2 regions of the Streptomyces sp. NPDC048639 genome follow, and region 1 is predicted to be linked to the other one. Evidence: predicted binding sites of a transcription regulator. Region 1 holds the regulator's gene; the other holds the start of a gene.
What was found. Region 1 encodes HspR, which represses chaperone genes until heat shock. Its sites were predicted from a motif close to TTGAGNNNNNNNNNCTCAA; they were not measured.
Positions count from the first base shown of each region.

Region 2: a site for HspR is predicted at 3,780-3,798, ahead of lon (endopeptidase La). Genes of this name have one in related genera too.

Region 1 covers NZ_JBICVP010000007.1:223,783-232,112, reverse strand. The annotation lists gene dnaK (molecular chaperone DnaK) at 24-1,880, shown strand; gene grpE (nucleotide exchange factor GrpE) at 1,877-2,587, shown strand; gene dnaJ (molecular chaperone DnaJ) at 2,633-3,829, shown strand; gene ACGFNH_RS20935 (heat shock protein transcriptional repressor HspR) at 3,847-4,308, shown strand; gene ACGFNH_RS20930 (cupin domain-containing protein) at 4,525-4,884, shown strand; gene ACGFNH_RS20925 (hypothetical protein) at 4,899-5,192, shown strand; gene ACGFNH_RS20920 (ATP-dependent Clp protease ATP-binding subunit) at 5,525-8,215, shown strand; gene ACGFNH_RS20915 (YbjN domain-containing protein) at 8,312-8,330, shown strand, end outside.
Region 2 covers NZ_JBICVP010000003.1:435,581-443,910, reverse strand. The annotation lists gene ACGFNH_RS10260 (multifunctional oxoglutarate decarboxylase/oxoglutarate dehydrogenase thiamine pyrophosphate-binding subunit/dihydrolipoyllysine-residue succinyltransferase subunit) at 1-218, opposite strand, end outside; gene ACGFNH_RS10255 (ATP-binding protein) at 459-1,592, opposite strand; gene ACGFNH_RS10250 (response regulator transcription factor) at 1,607-2,353, opposite strand; gene ACGFNH_RS10245 (spermidine synthase) at 2,447-3,175, opposite strand; gene lon (endopeptidase La) at 3,821-6,232, shown strand; gene ACGFNH_RS10235 (sensor histidine kinase) at 6,330-7,907, opposite strand; gene ACGFNH_RS10230 (response regulator transcription factor) at 7,916-8,330, opposite strand, start outside.

The DNA.
Region 1 (8,330 bases):
AAGTCAGCTGGAGGACAGAAACCATGGCACGTGCGGTCGGCATCGACCTGGGCACGACGAACTCCGTCGTCAGTGTTCTCGAAGGCGGTGAGCCCACCGTCATCACCAACGCCGAGGGCGCCAGGACCACGCCGTCCGTCGTGGCCTTCGCCAAGAACGGCGAGGTGCTGGTCGGCGAGGTCGCGAAGCGTCAGGCGGTCACCAACGTCGACAGGACCATCCGGTCGGTCAAGCGCCACATGGGCACCGACTGGAAGATCGACCTTGACGGCAAGGACTTCAACCCCCAGCAGATCTCTGCCTTCATTCTGCAGAAGCTGAAGCGGGATGCGGAGTCGTACCTGGGCGAGAAGGTCGCCGACGCGGTCATCACCGTACCGGCGTACTTCAACGACTCCGAGCGCCAGGCCACCAAGGAGGCCGGCGAGATCGCGGGCCTGAACGTGCTGCGGATCGTCAACGAGCCGACCGCCGCCGCTCTCGCCTACGGCCTGGAGAAGGAAGACCAGACCATTCTGGTCTTCGACCTCGGTGGCGGCACCTTCGACGTCTCGCTGCTGGAGATCGGCGACGGCGTCGTCGAGGTCAAGGCGACCAACGGTGACAACCACCTCGGTGGTGACGACTGGGACCAGCGCGTCGTCGACTACCTGGTCAAGCAGTTCGCCAACGGCCACGGCGTCGACCTGTCCAAGGACAAGATGGCTCTGCAGCGCCTCCGTGAGGCCGCGGAGAAGGCAAAGATCGAGCTGTCCTCGTCCACCGAGACCACGATCAACCTGCCCTACATCACGGCGTCCGCCGAGGGCCCGCTGCACCTGGACGAGAAGCTCACCCGGGCGCAGTTCCAGCAGCTCACCTCCGACCTGCTCGAGCGCTGCAAGACCCCGTTCCACAACGTCATCAAGGACGCGGGCATCCAGCTCTCCGAGATCGACCACGTGGTCCTGGTCGGCGGCTCGACCCGTATGCCGGCCGTCGCCGAGCTCGTGAAGGAGCTGACCGGCGGCAAGGAGGCCAACAAGGGCGTCAACCCGGACGAGGTCGTCGCCATCGGCGCCTCGCTCCAGGCCGGTGTCCTCAAGGGTGAGGTCAAGGACGTCCTGCTGCTGGACGTCACCCCGCTGTCCCTCGGTATCGAGACCAAGGGCGGCATCATGACCAAGCTCATCGAGCGCAACACCACGATCCCGACGAAGCGTTCGGAGATCTTCACGACGGCCGAGGACAACCAGCCGTCCGTGCAGATCCAGGTCTACCAGGGCGAGCGCGAGATCGCGGCGTACAACAAGAAGCTCGGGATGTTCGAGCTGACCGGCCTTCCGCCGGCCCCGCGCGGCGTCCCGCAGATCGAGGTCGCCTTCGACATCGACGCCAACGGCATCATGCACGTCGGGGCCAAGGACCTGGGCACCGGCAAGGAGCAGAAGATGACCGTCACCGGCGGCTCCGCGCTGCCGAAGGACGACATCGACCGCATGATGCGCGAGGCCGAGCAGTACGCGGAGGAGGACCACAAGCGCCGCGAGGCCGCCGAGACCCGCAACCAGGCCGAGCAGCTCGTCTACCAGACCGAGAAGTTCCTCAAGGACAACGAGGACAAGGTCCCGGGCGAGGTGAAGACCGAGGTCGAGGAAGCCGTCAGCGACCTGCAGGAGAAGCTCAAGGGCGACGACACGGCCGAGATCCGCACCGCGACCGAGAAGGTCGCCGCCGTCAGCCAGAAGCTGGGCCAGGCGATGTACGCCAATGCCCAGGCCGAGGGCGGCGAGGCCGGTGACGCCGCGGGTGCCGCAGGCGCCGAGGGTGCCAAGGCCGACGACGACGTCGTGGACGCCGAGATCGTGGACGACGAGAAGCCGAAGGATGGTGCCGCGTGACGGAGGAGACCCCGGGCTTCGACGAGCAGCCCGACGTCCCTCCCTCCTCGACCCCCTTCGGGGAGGAGGGTCCCCCCTCGTCCGCGCAGGGTCCGGGCCCTCAGGCACCGGACGAGGCAAAGAAGGCCGGGGGGCCCGCCGGATCGGCGGGCCCTGCCGGGCCCTCAGGGGATGATCTGCAGACCGTCGGCCTGCAGGCCCAGTTGGACCAGGTCCGTACGGCGCTGAACGAGCGTACGGCCGACCTCCAGCGCGTCCAGGCCGAGTACCAGAACTACCGCCGCCGGGTCGAGCGGGACCGGATCACGGTCAAGGAGATCGCTGCCGCGAACCTCCTGACCGAACTCCTTCCGGTCCTGGACGACATCGGCCGTGCGCGGGAACACGGTGAGCTGCTCGGCGGGTTCAAGTCCGTCGCCGAGTCGCTGGAGACCATCGCCGCCAAGATGGGACTGCAGCAGTTCGGCAAGGACGGCGAGCCCTTCGACCCGCTGATCCATGAGGCGCTGATGCACAGCTACGCGCCGGATGTCACCGAGACCACGTGCGTGTCGATCCTTCAGCCGGGGTATCGCATCGGCGAGCGAACGATCCGCCCCGCGCGGGTCGCCGTCGCCGAACCCCAGCCGGGCGCGCAGCAAAAGGGCGGTGCGGACGGCGACACGCAGTCGGCGGACGAGGACAGCAGTGGCCCCGACGAGGGGTGACGGAACGGCAGGAGCAGCAGCAGGAGGAGAGGAGGGACGTCGAGGATGAGCCTGAGCAGGGACTTGCTGGAGAAGGACCTCTACAAGGTCCTCGGCGTCCCCAAGGACGCGACCGAGGCGGAGATCAAGAAGGCGTACCGGAAGCTCGCCCGCGAGTTCCACCCGGACGCCAACAAGGGCGACGCCAAGGCCGAGGAGCGCTTCAAGGAGATCTCCGAGGCCAATGACGTCCTGGCCGACGCCAAGCGCCGCAAGGAGTACGACGAGGCACGCGCGCTGTTCGGGAACGGCGGATTCCGTCCCGGTCCCGGCGCGGGCGGCCCCGGCGGCTTCAACTTCGACCTGGGCGACCTCTTCGGGGGCACCCAGGGCGGTCCCGGCGGCGGCGCCGCCGGCGGTGCGGGCGGCTTCGGCGGCGGTCTCGGCGACGTCTTCGGCGGGTTGTTCAACCGCGGCGGTCCCGGGGCGCGTACACAGCCGCGCCGCGGCCAGGACATCGAGTCCGAGGTGACGCTCAGCTTCACCGAGGCGGTGGACGGGGCCACGGTTCCGCTCCGGATGTCCAGCTCCGCCGCCTGCAAGGCATGCTCCGGAACGGGCGACAAGAACGGCACGCCGCGGGTCTGCCCGACCTGTGTCGGCACCGGCCAGGTCTCGCGCGGCGGCGGTGGCGGCTTCTCGCTCACCGACCCGTGCGTGGAGTGCCGGGGTCGCGGGCTGATCGCTCAGGACCCGTGCGAGACCTGCAAGGGCAGCGGGCGCGCCACCAGCTCCCGCACGATGCAGGTCCGCATCCCGGCGGGCGTCTCGGACGGCCAGCGGATCCGGCTGCGCGGCAAGGGCGCTCCGGGCGAGCGCGGCGGCCCGAACGGTGATCTGTACGTGGTGGTGAAGGTCCACGCGCACCCGGTCTTCGGGCGCAAGGGGGACAACCTCACCGTCACCGTGCCCGTGACGTACGCGGAGGCGGCGCTGGGCGGCGAGATCAAGGTCCCCACGCTCGGCGGACCGCCCGTCACGCTCAGGCTGCCGCCCGGCACACCGAACGGGCGGACGATGCGCGCCCGTGGCAAGGGTGCTGTGCGCAAGGACGGCACGCGCGGCGACCTCCTGGTCACCGTCGAGGTGGCCGTACCCAAGGATCTCGGCGACAAGGCGAAGGAAGCCCTGGAGTCGTTCGCCGAGGCCACCGCGGATCACGATCCGCGGGCTGAGCTCTTCCAGGCCGCGAAGGGAGCATGAGGATGGACGGCCGAGGCATGCCAGGAGGCAGGGGCGGCAGAAGCCGTAATCCCTACGAGCTCACCGACGAATCCCCTGTCTACGTCATCTCGGTGGCGGCCCAGCTCTCGGGTCTGCACCCGCAGACCCTGCGCCAGTACGACCGGCTGGGCCTGGTGTCCCCGGACCGTACGGCCGGGCGCGGCCGCCGCTACTCGGCCCGGGACATCGAACTGCTCCGGCAGGTGCAGCAGCTGTCCCAGGACGAGGGCATCAACCTCGCCGGCATCAAGCGCATCATCGAACTGGAGAACCAGGTCGCGGCGCTGCAGTCCCGCGTCGCCGAACTCCAGCACGCCCTGGAGGGCGCGGCGGCGACGATGCAGCAGCGGGAGGCGGCCGTCCACGCTTCGTACCGGCGCGACCTGGTGCCGTATCAGGACGTCCACCAGACCAGCGCGTTGGTCGTCTGGCGGCCCAAGCGGCCGGGTGTGGAGTAGCCCGCGACGCCATGTCGTGACGCCACGGACCCTTCCTGCGGAAACGGGGAGGGGTCCGTGGCGTTTTCCGTCCGGAGCCGCCGGCCGCACGGAAACGCCACGCAGGGCAGCCGTGTTCGGCCCCTGCGTGACCGGTGACGTTCCGCCTGGCGGCTCCCCCGGGAGGCGGAGCACCATGGGGGTGTGGCCCCATATGGGAGGTATGCCATGACCGCCATGCTGGAAGTCAAGACCATCGAGAAGCCGGATGAACGGCGCGACTTCCCCAGTGGCCACGTCGAAGCGCTCCACCTCACCGGTCTGGACTTCGCCGTGGCCACCATGGAACCCGGCTGGCGATGGTCCGAGGCCGTGGCGCCGATCGCCGGGACGAAGAGCTGCCAGGTCCACCACAGCGCGCTGGTCGTACACGGCCGTCTGCACATCCGGATGGACGAGGGCGGTGGCGAGGCGGAGGTCGGCGCCGGCGACGTGTTCGTCTGCGCGCCCGGGCACGACGCCTGGGTGGTCGGCGACGAGCCGTGCGTGGTGTACGACTTCGCCGGTGGGATGGCAGCGGAGTACGCGAAGCGCTAGGAGGTCCGAGCCTCATGACATTCGTACAGGTCATCGAGTACGAGACGACGCGCGAGGAGGAGATGGAGCGGGTCTTCGACGAGTGGATGCGTGCCACGGAGGGCAAGCGGACGCTGACCCGCGAGGTGCACACCAAGGACCGCGACAACCCCGCGCACTACGTCGACATCGTCGAGTTCCCCTCGTACGAGCAGGCGATGGTCAACAACGATCTGCCGGAGACGCGGCGGGTGGCGGAGCAGTTCCGGAACCTGTGCACCCGTGAGCCCCGGTTCATGAACCTGGAGGTCATCGACGAGCAGCGGTAGGGGGCACCGAGGCGCGTGCCCCGGCCCCGACGCCGGCCGTGATTCCGTCCGAGGACGCGGACCGGCCCACGGGGGCCGGGGTGCGTCCGTGGGTGTCAGGGCGCGGGCGTCGGAGGCGTTCCTCCTGTGCCGCGGGCCGCCGGTCCGGCCGCTGTCCGCATCGCCCGGGCTTTCGCCGCGTGATTCCGGGCTCGACGCCTCTATCTTGAGTGGAATAGACTCAACTTACTGCACGTTGAATCTGGCAGGATTGGGGCGGGTGGGACCGGTGCGGCCGGACCGCCGCACCGAGCGACGACGCCGCCGAGGGATACGAGGAGGAGTGCACACCCGTGGATGCCGAGCTGACCACCAGGAGCCAGGAAGCCATCAGCGCCGCCAGCAGCCGCGCCGTATCCGCAAGCAACCCCGACTTCACCCCCGTGCACCTGCTGCTCGCGCTGCTGGAGGGCGAGGAGAACGAGAACCTCCAGGACCTGCTGGCCGCCGTCGAGGCCGACATGGCGGCCGTACGGTCCGGGGCCGAGCGGCTGCTCGGCTCGCTCCCCAGCGCCCAGGGCTCCACCGTCGCCGCGCCGCAGCCCGACCGGGCCCTGCTCGCCGTCGTCGCCGACGCCGGGCAGCGCGCCAAGGAGCTGGGCGACGACTACATCTCCACCGAGCACCTGCTCATCGGCATCGCCGCCAAGGGCGGCCAGGCCGGCGAGCTCCTCGACCGGCAGGGCGCGAGCGCCGAGAAGCTGCTCGACGCCTTCGAGACGATCCGCGGAGGACGACGCGTGACCACGCCCGACCCGGAAGGCACGTACAAGGCCCTGGAGAAGTTCGGCACCGACTTCACGGCCCTGGCCCGCACGGGCAAGCTCGACCCGGTCATCGGCCGTGACACCGAGATCCGCCGCGTCGTCCAGGTGCTCTCCCGCCGTACGAAGAACAACCCCGTCCTCATCGGCGAGCCCGGTGTCGGCAAGACCGCCGTCGTCGAGGGGCTGGCCCAGCGGATCGTGAAGGGCGACGTGCCCGAGTCGCTGAAGAACAAGCGGCTGGTGGCGCTCGACCTCGGTGCGATGGTCGCGGGCGCCAAGTACCGCGGCGAGTTCGAGGAGCGGCTGAAGACCGTCCTGGCCGAGATCAAGGAGAGCGACGGCCAGATCATCACGTTCATCGACGAGCTGCACACGGTCGTCGGCGCGGGCGCCGGCGGCGACTCCGCCATGGACGCGGGCAACATGCTCAAGCCCATGCTGGCCCGCGGCGAGCTGCGCATGGTCGGCGCGACGACCCTCGACGAGTACCGCGAGCGGATCGAGAAGGACCCGGCGCTGGAGCGCCGCTTCCAGCAGGTGCTGGTCGCCGAGCCGTCCGTCGAGGACTCGATCGCGATCCTCCGCGGCCTCAAGGGCCGGTACGAGGCGCACCACGGTGTGCAGATCGCCGACTCCGCGCTGGTCGCCGCCGCCACCCTCTCCGACCGCTACATCACCTCCCGCTTCCTCCCCGACAAGGCCATCGACCTCGTCGACGAGGCAGCCGCCCGCCTCCAGATGGAGATCGACTCCTCGCCCGTCGAGATCGATGAACTCCAGCGCGCCGTCGACCGGTTGATGATGGAGGAGGAGTCCCTTCTCGCCGCCCAGGCAGGCGAGAAGGAGCGCAAGCTCCTCAAGAAGCAGGACCGCGAGAGGGACCTCTCCCCGGACGCGCGCGAGCGGCTCGACCGGCTGCGCAAGGACCGCGCGGAGAGGGAGGAGAAGCTGCGTGGCCTGCGCGCCCGCTGGAACGCGGAGAAGGAGATCCACAACCGGGTCGGCGACCTCAAGAAGCGCCTCGACGAGCTGGAGACCGAACTCGAACTGGCCGAGCGCAAGGCCCCCGAGACCGGCGACTGGGTAACCCCGGGCCGTCTGCGCTCCGAGGTCATCCCGCAGACCCGCAAGGAGCTGGAGCAGGCCACCGCCGAGCAGAAGGCCCTGGAGGGCATGGTCGGAGAGGAGGTCACTCCGGACGACATCGCGAGCGTGGTCGGCTCCTGGACCGGAATCCCCGCCGGCCGGCTGCTGGAGGGAGAGACCGAGAAGCTGCTGCGCATGGAGGAGGAGCTCGGCAAGCGGCTGATCGGGCAGTCCGAGGCCGTACGCGCCGTCTCCGACGCCGTACGCCGCTCCCGCGCGGGCGTCGCCGACCCCGACCGCCCGACCGGTTCCTTCCTCTTCCTCGGCCCCACCGGTGTCGGCAAGACCGAACTGGCCAAGGCGCTCGCCGACTTCCTCTTCGACGACGAGCGGGCCATGGTCCGCATCGACATGAGCGAGTACGGCGAGAAGCACTCCGTCGCGCGGCTCGTCGGCGCCCCGCCCGGCTATGTCGGCTACGAGGAGGGCGGCCAGCTCACCGAGGCCGTGCGGCGCCGCCCGTACAGCGTCGTGCTGCTCGACGAGGTGGAGAAGGCGCACCACGAGGTCTTCGACATCCTGTTGCAGGTGCTGGACGACGGGCGGCTGACCGACGGCCAGGGCCGTACGGTCGACTTCCGCAACACCATCCTCATCCTCACCTCCAACCTCGGCTCCACCTACCTCGTCGACCCGGCGCTCAGCGAGGACGTGAAGCGGGACAAGGTCCTGGAGACCGTACGGGCCTCCTTCCGGCCCGAGTTCCTCAACCGCCTCGACGACGTGGTGGTCTTCCACCCGCTCGGCACCCGCCAGCTCAAGCGGATCGCCCAGATCCAGATCGACCAACTGCAGCGCCGCCTCGCCGACCGCCGCCTCACACTCGACCTCACCGACGAGGCGCTGGAGTGGCTGTCCCGGCTCGGCCACGAGCCCGTGATCGACGCGCCCGAAGCGGGACCGGACCTGGCCTACGGCGCCCGGCCGCTGCGCCGCCTGGTGCAGACGGCGATCGGCGACCAGCTCGCCCGCGCGATCCTCGCCGGCGACGTCCAGGACGGCGACACGGTGCGTGTGGACCTGGACCGCGACGGCAACCGGCTGACCGTCGGCTCGGAGGCAACCGGCTGACCACCGGCCCCGCCCGGGCGGTGGAGTGGACCGGGGTTGCAACGACGGGGCCGGTGTGAGGGAGGATGGCAGGAACCGTACGAAGGGAAATCCACGGTGACTATCGACCCGTCCT
Region 2 (8,330 bases), on a different contig from region 1:
GGCGGCGAGGCGACCGCGGAACCGGTGTCATGCCCCGGCTTGTAGTCGGCGAAGAAGTCCCACCAGGCTCGGTCTACCGAGTTCGGGTCCTGGAGGTACTGCTGGTAGATCTCGTCGACGAGCCACTCATTGGGGCCGAACGCTTCCGCAGGGGAGGACTTCCCCTGTCCGTCTGCGTCGGTCGAGAGGCTCGAGGTATTGGGGGACTGTGGCGACACGGCGGCAACCGCCCTCTTCCGCTTCCTTAGATGGTGGACAGCGGAAATAAAGGCTACGCCTCCTACCGCACTGGTTGCAGGCCGGGCGGGCCAGTCGTCGTGCAAGTCACATTGATCGACTGGTTTCGGCGCGTGATGTGGCGGGAAACACGTCAGGTTGCGCCCGACCGGGGGATGATCCGCTCGCGGGTGCGGCACACTGCGCCGCAACCGTTTTGGAACCTTGTGTTCGACCCTACGTCAACCGTGCGCCTTGGGGGTGCCCGGGAGTGTGACGCGGATCCGGCAGCCGCGAGGCGATTCGGCCACCCCGATGCTGCCGCCGTGGAGATCCACCGCCCAGCGGGCGATGGCCAGGCCGAGCCCCGTACCGCCGTCGCTTCCCGGGCCGTGCGGGGTGGAGACGCCGCCGCGGTTGAAGCGCTCGAAGATGCGGTGCCGCTCGGACTCCGGGATGCCGGGGCCCTCGTCGAGGACCTCCAGGTTCAGGCTGTCGGGCCCGCCGGTGCCCCGCCGGGCGCGCAGGGTGACGCGGCCGTGCGGCGGGCTGTGCTTGACCGCGTTGTCGATCAGGTTGGCCACGACCTGGTGGAGCCGCTCGGCGTCGGCGTGCGCGGTCAGCTCCGGCGGCGAGACATCGAGGTGCAGATGGACGTCGGCGCGGGCACCGGGCCCGCCGATGTGGGCCCGGGCGGCGGCGGCCATGTTGGCCTCCTTCAGCACCCCGGACAGATACGGCCACACCTCGAAGCGCCGGGACCGCAGCGGTACGACCCCGTTGTCGAGCCGGGAGAGGTCGAGCAGGGTCTCCACCAGCCGTCCCAGCCGCTCGGTCTGCCGCAGCGCCGTCCGCATGGTCTCCGGATCGGCCTCGGAGACGCCGTCGACGACGTTCTCCAGCACCGCCCGCAGCCCCGCGATGGGGGTGCGCAGCTCGTGCGAGACGTTCGCCACCAGCTCCTTGCGGTGCCGGTCGACGGCCTCGAGATCGGCGGCCATGTGGTTGAAGGTCTCCGCCAGATCGCCGAGTTCGTCCCGCCGTACGGCCTGGACCCGCCGGCTGTAGTCACCGTTCGCCATCGCACGGGCGACGGTCTTCATCTCGTCCAGCGGCGAGGTCAGCCCGTGCGCGACGAACTGCGTGATCAGCATCGTGGCGATGATCGAGAAGATGGTGACGATCCGCAGCTCCGTGGAGGTGCGGATGGCGACGAAGACCAGCAGCGTGGTGATGGTCACCGAGACGATGACCAGGGCGCCGAGGGCGGCCTTGACCGACCGGTACGGGTCGAAAGGCCGCAGGGCGTCCCAGATCCGCGCCCAGATCCGGGAGAGCAGGCCGGGGTACACGGGCTCGGGCGGCCGGTTGTTCATACGCGGGTCGCCGGTCAGGACGTCGGGGTCGCCGGGGTCTCCAGCGCGTAGCCGACCCCGTGGACCGTACGGATCCGCTCGGCGCCGATCTTGCGGCGCAGCGCCTTGATGTGGCTGTCGACGGTCCGGGTGCCGGAGGCATCGGCCCAGTCCCAGACCTCGGCGAGGAGCTGCTCGCGGGAGAGGACGGCGCGCGGGGTGTTGGCCAGGCAGACCAGCAGGTCGAACTCGGTGGGGGTCAGGTGCACGTCTTCGCTGCGCACCCGTACGCGGCGCTGGGCGTGGTCGATCTCCAGCTCGCCCAGGCGGAGTATCCCGGTGCGCGGGGTGCTGGCGGCCTGGGTGGCCCGCTCGACGCGGCGCAGCAGTACGTGCACGCGGGCGGCGAGCTCGCGCATGGAGAACGGCTTGGTCATGTAGTCGTCGGCGCCGACGCCGAGGCCGACCAGCATGTCCGTCTCGTCGTCCCGGGCGGTGAGCATGAGGACCGGAACCGGCCGCGAGGCCTGGACGCGCCGGCACACCTCGAGCCCGTCGAAGCCCGGCAGCATCACATCGAGGACCAGCAGATCGGGCTGCCATGCCTCGGCGGTGTCCACGGCGGCGGGGCCGTCCTGTGCGGTCTGCACCTGGAAGCCCTCGGCGCGCAGCCGCACCGCAATGGCGTCGACGATCGTCTGGTCGTCCTCGACGACCAGGACGCGGCGCTGGGCGCCGGGAGTGGCCGTGTTGCCCGCCACGCCGTTGTGAGTCTGCTCCATCGCCCGCCCCTGCATTTTCCCCGTGTACCTGCCGAGCCTTGCCTGCTTTCCGTCACTGCACGGAGCAGGGTACGGGCACGGTGCGCACCTCGGCTACGCAGGCGGCCGGGGCCGTACGGCGAGGTGGACGGCATCCGGGACACCCCGGGCAACTGGGATCTCTTCCGTACGCACACCTACGAAACCGGCATTTCGCAGCGCTTCCTCGAATGCGGCGGACGGTCTCGCGGACCACACCGCGAGGACGCCGCCCGGCGAGAGGCGCTCCCGGCAACTGGCAAGTCCCGAAGGCCCGTAGAGGCTGTCGTTGTCCTCGGTCACGGTCCAGTCGGGTCCGTTGTCGATGTCCAGGCACAGGGCGTCGTAGTTCTCCGCAGCCTCAAGGGCGGGGGAGGTGCCGCCACCGGTCCCGCCGCGCAGGTGGGCGACCAGATCGGTGTGGAGGATCGCGCTCCGCTTGTCGGAGAGGGCGTCCGCGGTGATCCGTGCCAGCGGTCCCGAGCGGTGCCAGTCGATGACGGCCGGCTCGCGTTCGGCGACGGCGATGCGGCCCCAGCGGGGCTCCGCGGCGGCGTGTGCGAGGGAGAAGCCGACGCCCAGACCGCCGATGAGCAGGGACGGCTGTGTGCGGTCGGCGGGGAGGGCGGCGAGTGCCGCGTCGATCAGCAGCCGCTCCGAGCGCCCGTCGGAGGTGTCCATCAGGAAGCAGCCGTTGGCGATGATTTCGAAGTGCTCGCCGCGCTGACGCAGCACCACCTCGCCGTACGGGCCCTCCCGGCGGTCGACGGTGACCGGTGCGGCGGGGACGGGGGGCAGGGGCATGGTGCGCCGTCTTCCTGGGATCGGGGCGGGGGGCGTTCGGGCGCCGGTGCCACCCAGGGTAACGAGACGGTCCCGCAGCGGTCCGTGTCCGAGCCTCCGCGGGCTCAACGGGGCTGCGGGGCGCGGCTGTTGACCGGAGCGGTGGGGGCGGGGGAAGGGGCGGCGGGGGTTGCGGTGCCCGGGACGACCGACGTGACGGAAGTCATAGGGGAATCCTGTCCGCGTTGAGGGGGTTCGCAGGGGGTGCCGGGGGCGGGGAGCCTCCCGCGTCACGCTGCGGTGGGTGCGGCATCACGCTGCGGTGAGTGCGGCATCACGCTCCGGTGGGTCGGTGCCGCTCTGCGCTGAGGGGTCCAGGGGTCGGCCGATCGCCGGGACGGGGTCGGCCGGTCGCGGCAGGGCAGCGGTCCGGCGTCCAGGGCGGCCGTGCGGCCGCGGGAGCGGTCGGCGCGATCGCGGCGATCGGTCGTGGCCCGTCCGGCTGCACCGGCTCCGACCTGCACCGACGGCCTCCCCTTTCCTCCGCGCCCCGCGTGCGATCCCGCGTAGGGAGATGATCGCTCACAGCGAACACCGCCGGGGAACAGTCGAAGACCTCCGTGCATTGAGTCAATAACGCTCAACTTGAATGCCGAAAGGGAGATCATGGCTTCGACGTCCACACCGCTCACCCTGCCCGTGCTGCCGCTCGATGACGAGGTCGTCCTGCCCGGCATGGTGGTGCCCCTCGACCTGTCCGACGCCGAGGTCCGGGCCGCCGTCGAGGCCGCACAGGCCGCGGCTCGTTCATCCGGCGGCAAGCCACGGGTGCTGCTGGTCCCACGGACCGACGGCACGTACGCGGCGGTCGGCACGCTCGGCACGATCGAACAGGTCGGCCGGCTGTCCGACGGCGACCCCGGCGCGCTGATCCGCGGCGTGAGCCGGGTCCGGGTCGGGGCCGGGACCACCGGACCCGGGGCGGCCCTCTGGATCGAGGGCACCCGGATCGAGGAGGTCGTCCCCGATCCGCTGCCCGGCTCGGTCACCGAGCTGATGAAGGAGTACAAGGCCCTGGCCACGAGCTGGCTGCGCAAGCGAGGCGCCTGGCAGGTCGTGGACCGCGTCCAGCAGATCGACGACCCGGGCCAGCTCGCCGACAACTCCGGCTACTCGCCGTTCCTCACCCCCGAGCAGCGCGTCCAGCTCCTGGAGACCACCGACCCCGTCGCCCGGCTGAAGCTCGCCACCTCCTGGCTCGGCGAGCACATGGCCGAGCAGGACGTGGCCGAGTCCATCGCCAAGGACGTCCAGGAGGGGGTGGACAAGCAGCAGCGCGAGTTCCTGCTCCGCCGCCAGCTCGAAGCCGTCCGCAAGGAGCTGGCAGAGCTGAACGGCGACCCCGAGGACGAGTCCGACGACTACCGGACCCGTGTCGAGGCCGCCGATCTCCCCGATCACGTGCGCGAGGCCGCCCTCAAGGAGGTCGACAAGCTGGAGCGTGCCTCCGACCAGAGCCCCGAGGGCGGCTGGATCCGCACCTGGCTCGACACCGTCCTGGAGATGCCCTGGAGCGAGCGCACCGAGGACGCGTACGACATCCCCGGCGCCAAGTCCGTGCTCGACGCGGACCACGCGGGCCTGGAGGACGTGAAGGAGCGGATCACCGAGTACCTGGCCGTGCGCAAGCGGCGTACGGACCGCGGTCTGGGCATCGTCGGCGGCCGCCGCGGCGGTGCGGTGCTGGCCCTCGTCGGCCCTCCGGGCGTCGGCAAGACCTCGCTCGGCGAGAGTGTCGCCCGCGCCATGGGGCGGAAGTTCGTCCGCGTCGCGCTCGGCGGTGTCCGGGACGAGGCGGAGATCCGCGGTCACCGGCGTACGTACGTCGGCGCGCTGCCCGGCCGGATCGTCCGCGCCATCAAGGAGGCCGGGTCCATGAACCCGGTCGTGCTGCTCGACGAGATCGACAAGGTGGGCTCCGACTTCCGCGGCGACCCGGCCGCGGCCCTCCTCGAAGTCCTCGACCCGGCGCAGAACCACACCTTCCGGGACCACTACCTGGAGGTCGAACTGGACCTGTCCGACGTGGTGTTCCTCGCCACGGCGAACGTCCTGGAGGCCATCCCGGAGGCGCTGCTCGACCGTATGGAGCTGGTCAGGCTCGATGGCTACACCGAGGACGAGAAGGTCGTCATCGCCCGCGACCACCTGCTCGCGCGCCAGCTCGATCGGGCGGGCCTGGAGCCCGGCGAGGTCGTCCTGGAGGACGGCGCGCTGCGCCGGCTCGCGGGGGAGTACACCCGTGAGGCGGGCGTACGGAATCTGGAGCGGGCCGTTGCCCGGCTGCTCCGCAAGGTCGCGGCCCGGCACGAACTCGGCGAGCAGGAGCTGCCGGTGACCGTGGGCCCGGAGGACCTGCGGCAGTGGATCGGGCGTCCGCACCACGTACCGGAGGCGGCGCAGGACCCGGAGGAGCGGCGCACCGCCGTACCGGGTGTGGCGACCGGCCTCGCGGTGACGGGCGCGGGCGGCGACGTCCTCTACATCGAGGCGTCGCTGGCCGACCCGGAGACCGGCGGCAGCGGACTGCAGCTGACCGGCCAGCTCGGCGAGGTCATGAAGGAGTCCGCGCAGATCGCGCTCTCCTTCCTGCGCTCGCGCGGGGCGGAGTTCGAACTCCCCGTCGGTGACCTGAAGGAGCGGGGCGTGCACCTGCACGTGCCGGCCGGAGCGGTCCCGAAGGACGGGCCGAGCGCGGGCATCACGATGACCACCGCTCTGGCGTCGCTGCTGTCCGGGCGCAAGGCCCGTACCGATGTGGCGATGACGGGCGAGGTGTCGCTGACCGGGCGGGTGCTGCCGATCGGCGGGGTGAAGCAGAAGCTGCTCGCCGCGCACCGCGCCGGGATCACGACCGTGGTGATCCCCAAGCGGAACGAGGCGGATCTGGACGACGTGCCAGCCGAGGTGCTGGAGCGGCTCGACGTGCACACCGTGAGCGACGTCCGGCAGGTGCTGAAGCTGGCTCTGGAGCCCGCGCACAGCGAGCCGGAGTCGGAGGTTCCGGTCGCGGCGTGACGGACGCCGGCCGGGGCGATGCGGCCCCTTCCCTTCGGGGGGAGGGGCCGCATCCGTGTCCGGCCCCCAGCCTTCCGTCCCCGTCGGCTCCCGGCCCCTAGCCCTCCCGCCCCGCCGACTCCCGCAGGGGCAGCCGGACTTCGAACGTCGCGCCCCCGCCCGGCGTGGGCAGACAGCGGACCGTCCCCCCGTGTGCCGTGACGATCGCGGCGACGATCGACAGGCCCAGACCGCTGCCGCCGCTGGCGCGGTCCCGCCCGTCGCCGACGCGGTGGAAACGGTCGAAGATGCGCCCGGCCTCCTCCTCCGGAACGCCGGGGCCGCTGTCGGCGACCTCGACGACGGCCTGCCCCGCCTCCTCGTCCGTCCCGATGCGGACGGTCACCGGTGTGCCCACGGGGGTGTGCCGCAGGGCGTTGGACACCAGATTGGTCAGGACGCGGGCGAGGCGTACGTCGTCCCCGACGACCGTGGGCTGTGGCCCGTCCTCACCTTCGCTGCCCTCGCCGTTCTCGCCCTCGCTGTCGCTGTCGCTGTTGCCGTCGGGCGGCAGGTCGAGCCGCAGGGGGCGGTCGGGTTCGGTGGCGCGGGCGGTGGCGAGCGCGTCGACGGCCAGCGGTACGAGGTCGACCGGTTCGCTCGCCTGCGGGCGTTCCTGGTCGAGCCGGGCGAGCAGCAGCAGATCCTCCACCAGCAGCCGCATCCGCCGCCCCTCGGTCTCGATCCCGTCGAGGAGTCCGGTGATGTCCTGCCGCGATCCGGCCGCTCCGCTGCGCTGCAGTTCGACGAGACCGAGCACGGCGGCCAGCGGCGTCCGCAGCTCGTGGCCCGCGTCGGCCACGAAGCGGCGCAGCCTTTCCTGGGCGGCCGAACTCTCCGCGAACGACTGGTCGATGCGGGCCAGCATGGTGTTGAGCGTCGTCGAGAGGCGCCCGATCTCGGTGGAGGGCGGTGCGCGCTCGGGGACTCTGCGGGACAGATCGTCGCCGTCGATGATCGATTCGGCGGTCGCCTCCACATCCGCCAGCGGCTTCAGCCCGATCCGCACCACCGCGGAGCCGAGCAGCGCGAGTCCGGTCAGGACGACGGCGGTGACGATGAGTTCGATGCGGATCAGACGCCGGGTGGTGTCGTTGAGCGGCGTCAGATCGATGGCGGCGGCCACGGTTCCGCCGCCGGGCCGCTCCCGTACGAGCACCCGGTAGCGCCGGCCGTCGTCGTCCGCCGTGCCGGTGGTGAACGGCTCGCCCACAGGCGTGGATTCGACGGGGGGCAGCGCGAGCCGGGGCGCGGAGTCCTCCGCCGTACTGAAGCGGAGCTCGGTCTTCCCCGACGGGTCGCGGAACTCCACGACCGCGTGGGTGCCGACGGCCCCGGTCCGCACCAGCACGCTGCGCAGATTGTTCGGGATCCGGTTCACCTGGGGCGCGAGGACCTCCAGCAGCCCCAGCCGGTTCTGCAGGACGCGCGCCTGGTCGTCCGTGCGGTCCATCAGATAGCCGCGGAAGAGCTGGGTGCACACGACTTCGGCCGAGACCAGCCCGACGGCGCACAGCAGCAGCGCCCCGACGAGCAGCCGGGCACGGATGGAACGGGCGGCGAGCCACGCGCGGACGCGGCGCACTCCCCGCGCGAGGCGCGACCCGCGGGCCCCCGGCTCCGTCGTTCCGTCCACGGCGGACGTCATGCCGGAAGCCGCAGGCTGTAGCCGAAGCCCCGCAGCGTGTGGATCAACTGCGGCTCCACGGTGTCGATCTTGCGTCGCAGCAGGCTGATGTACGACTCCACGATCCGGGTGTCACCCGCGAAGTCGTACGCCCACACCTCGTCCAGGATCTGCGCCTTGCTGACCACGCGCCCGGCGTTGAGCAGCAGATACCGCAGCAGCTTGTACTCGGTGGGCGACAGCCGTACGGGCCGTCCCGACCGCCGTACGTCACAGGTCTCCTCGTCGAGTGCGAGATCGGCGAAGCGCAGCACCGGGTCGGCCGCTTCCTGCGGCTGCGGGCCGCGGGTGCGCCGCAGGACCGCGCGGATACGGGCGACGACCTCGTCCAGACTGAACGGCTTGGTCACGTAGTCGTCCCCGCCCGCACCC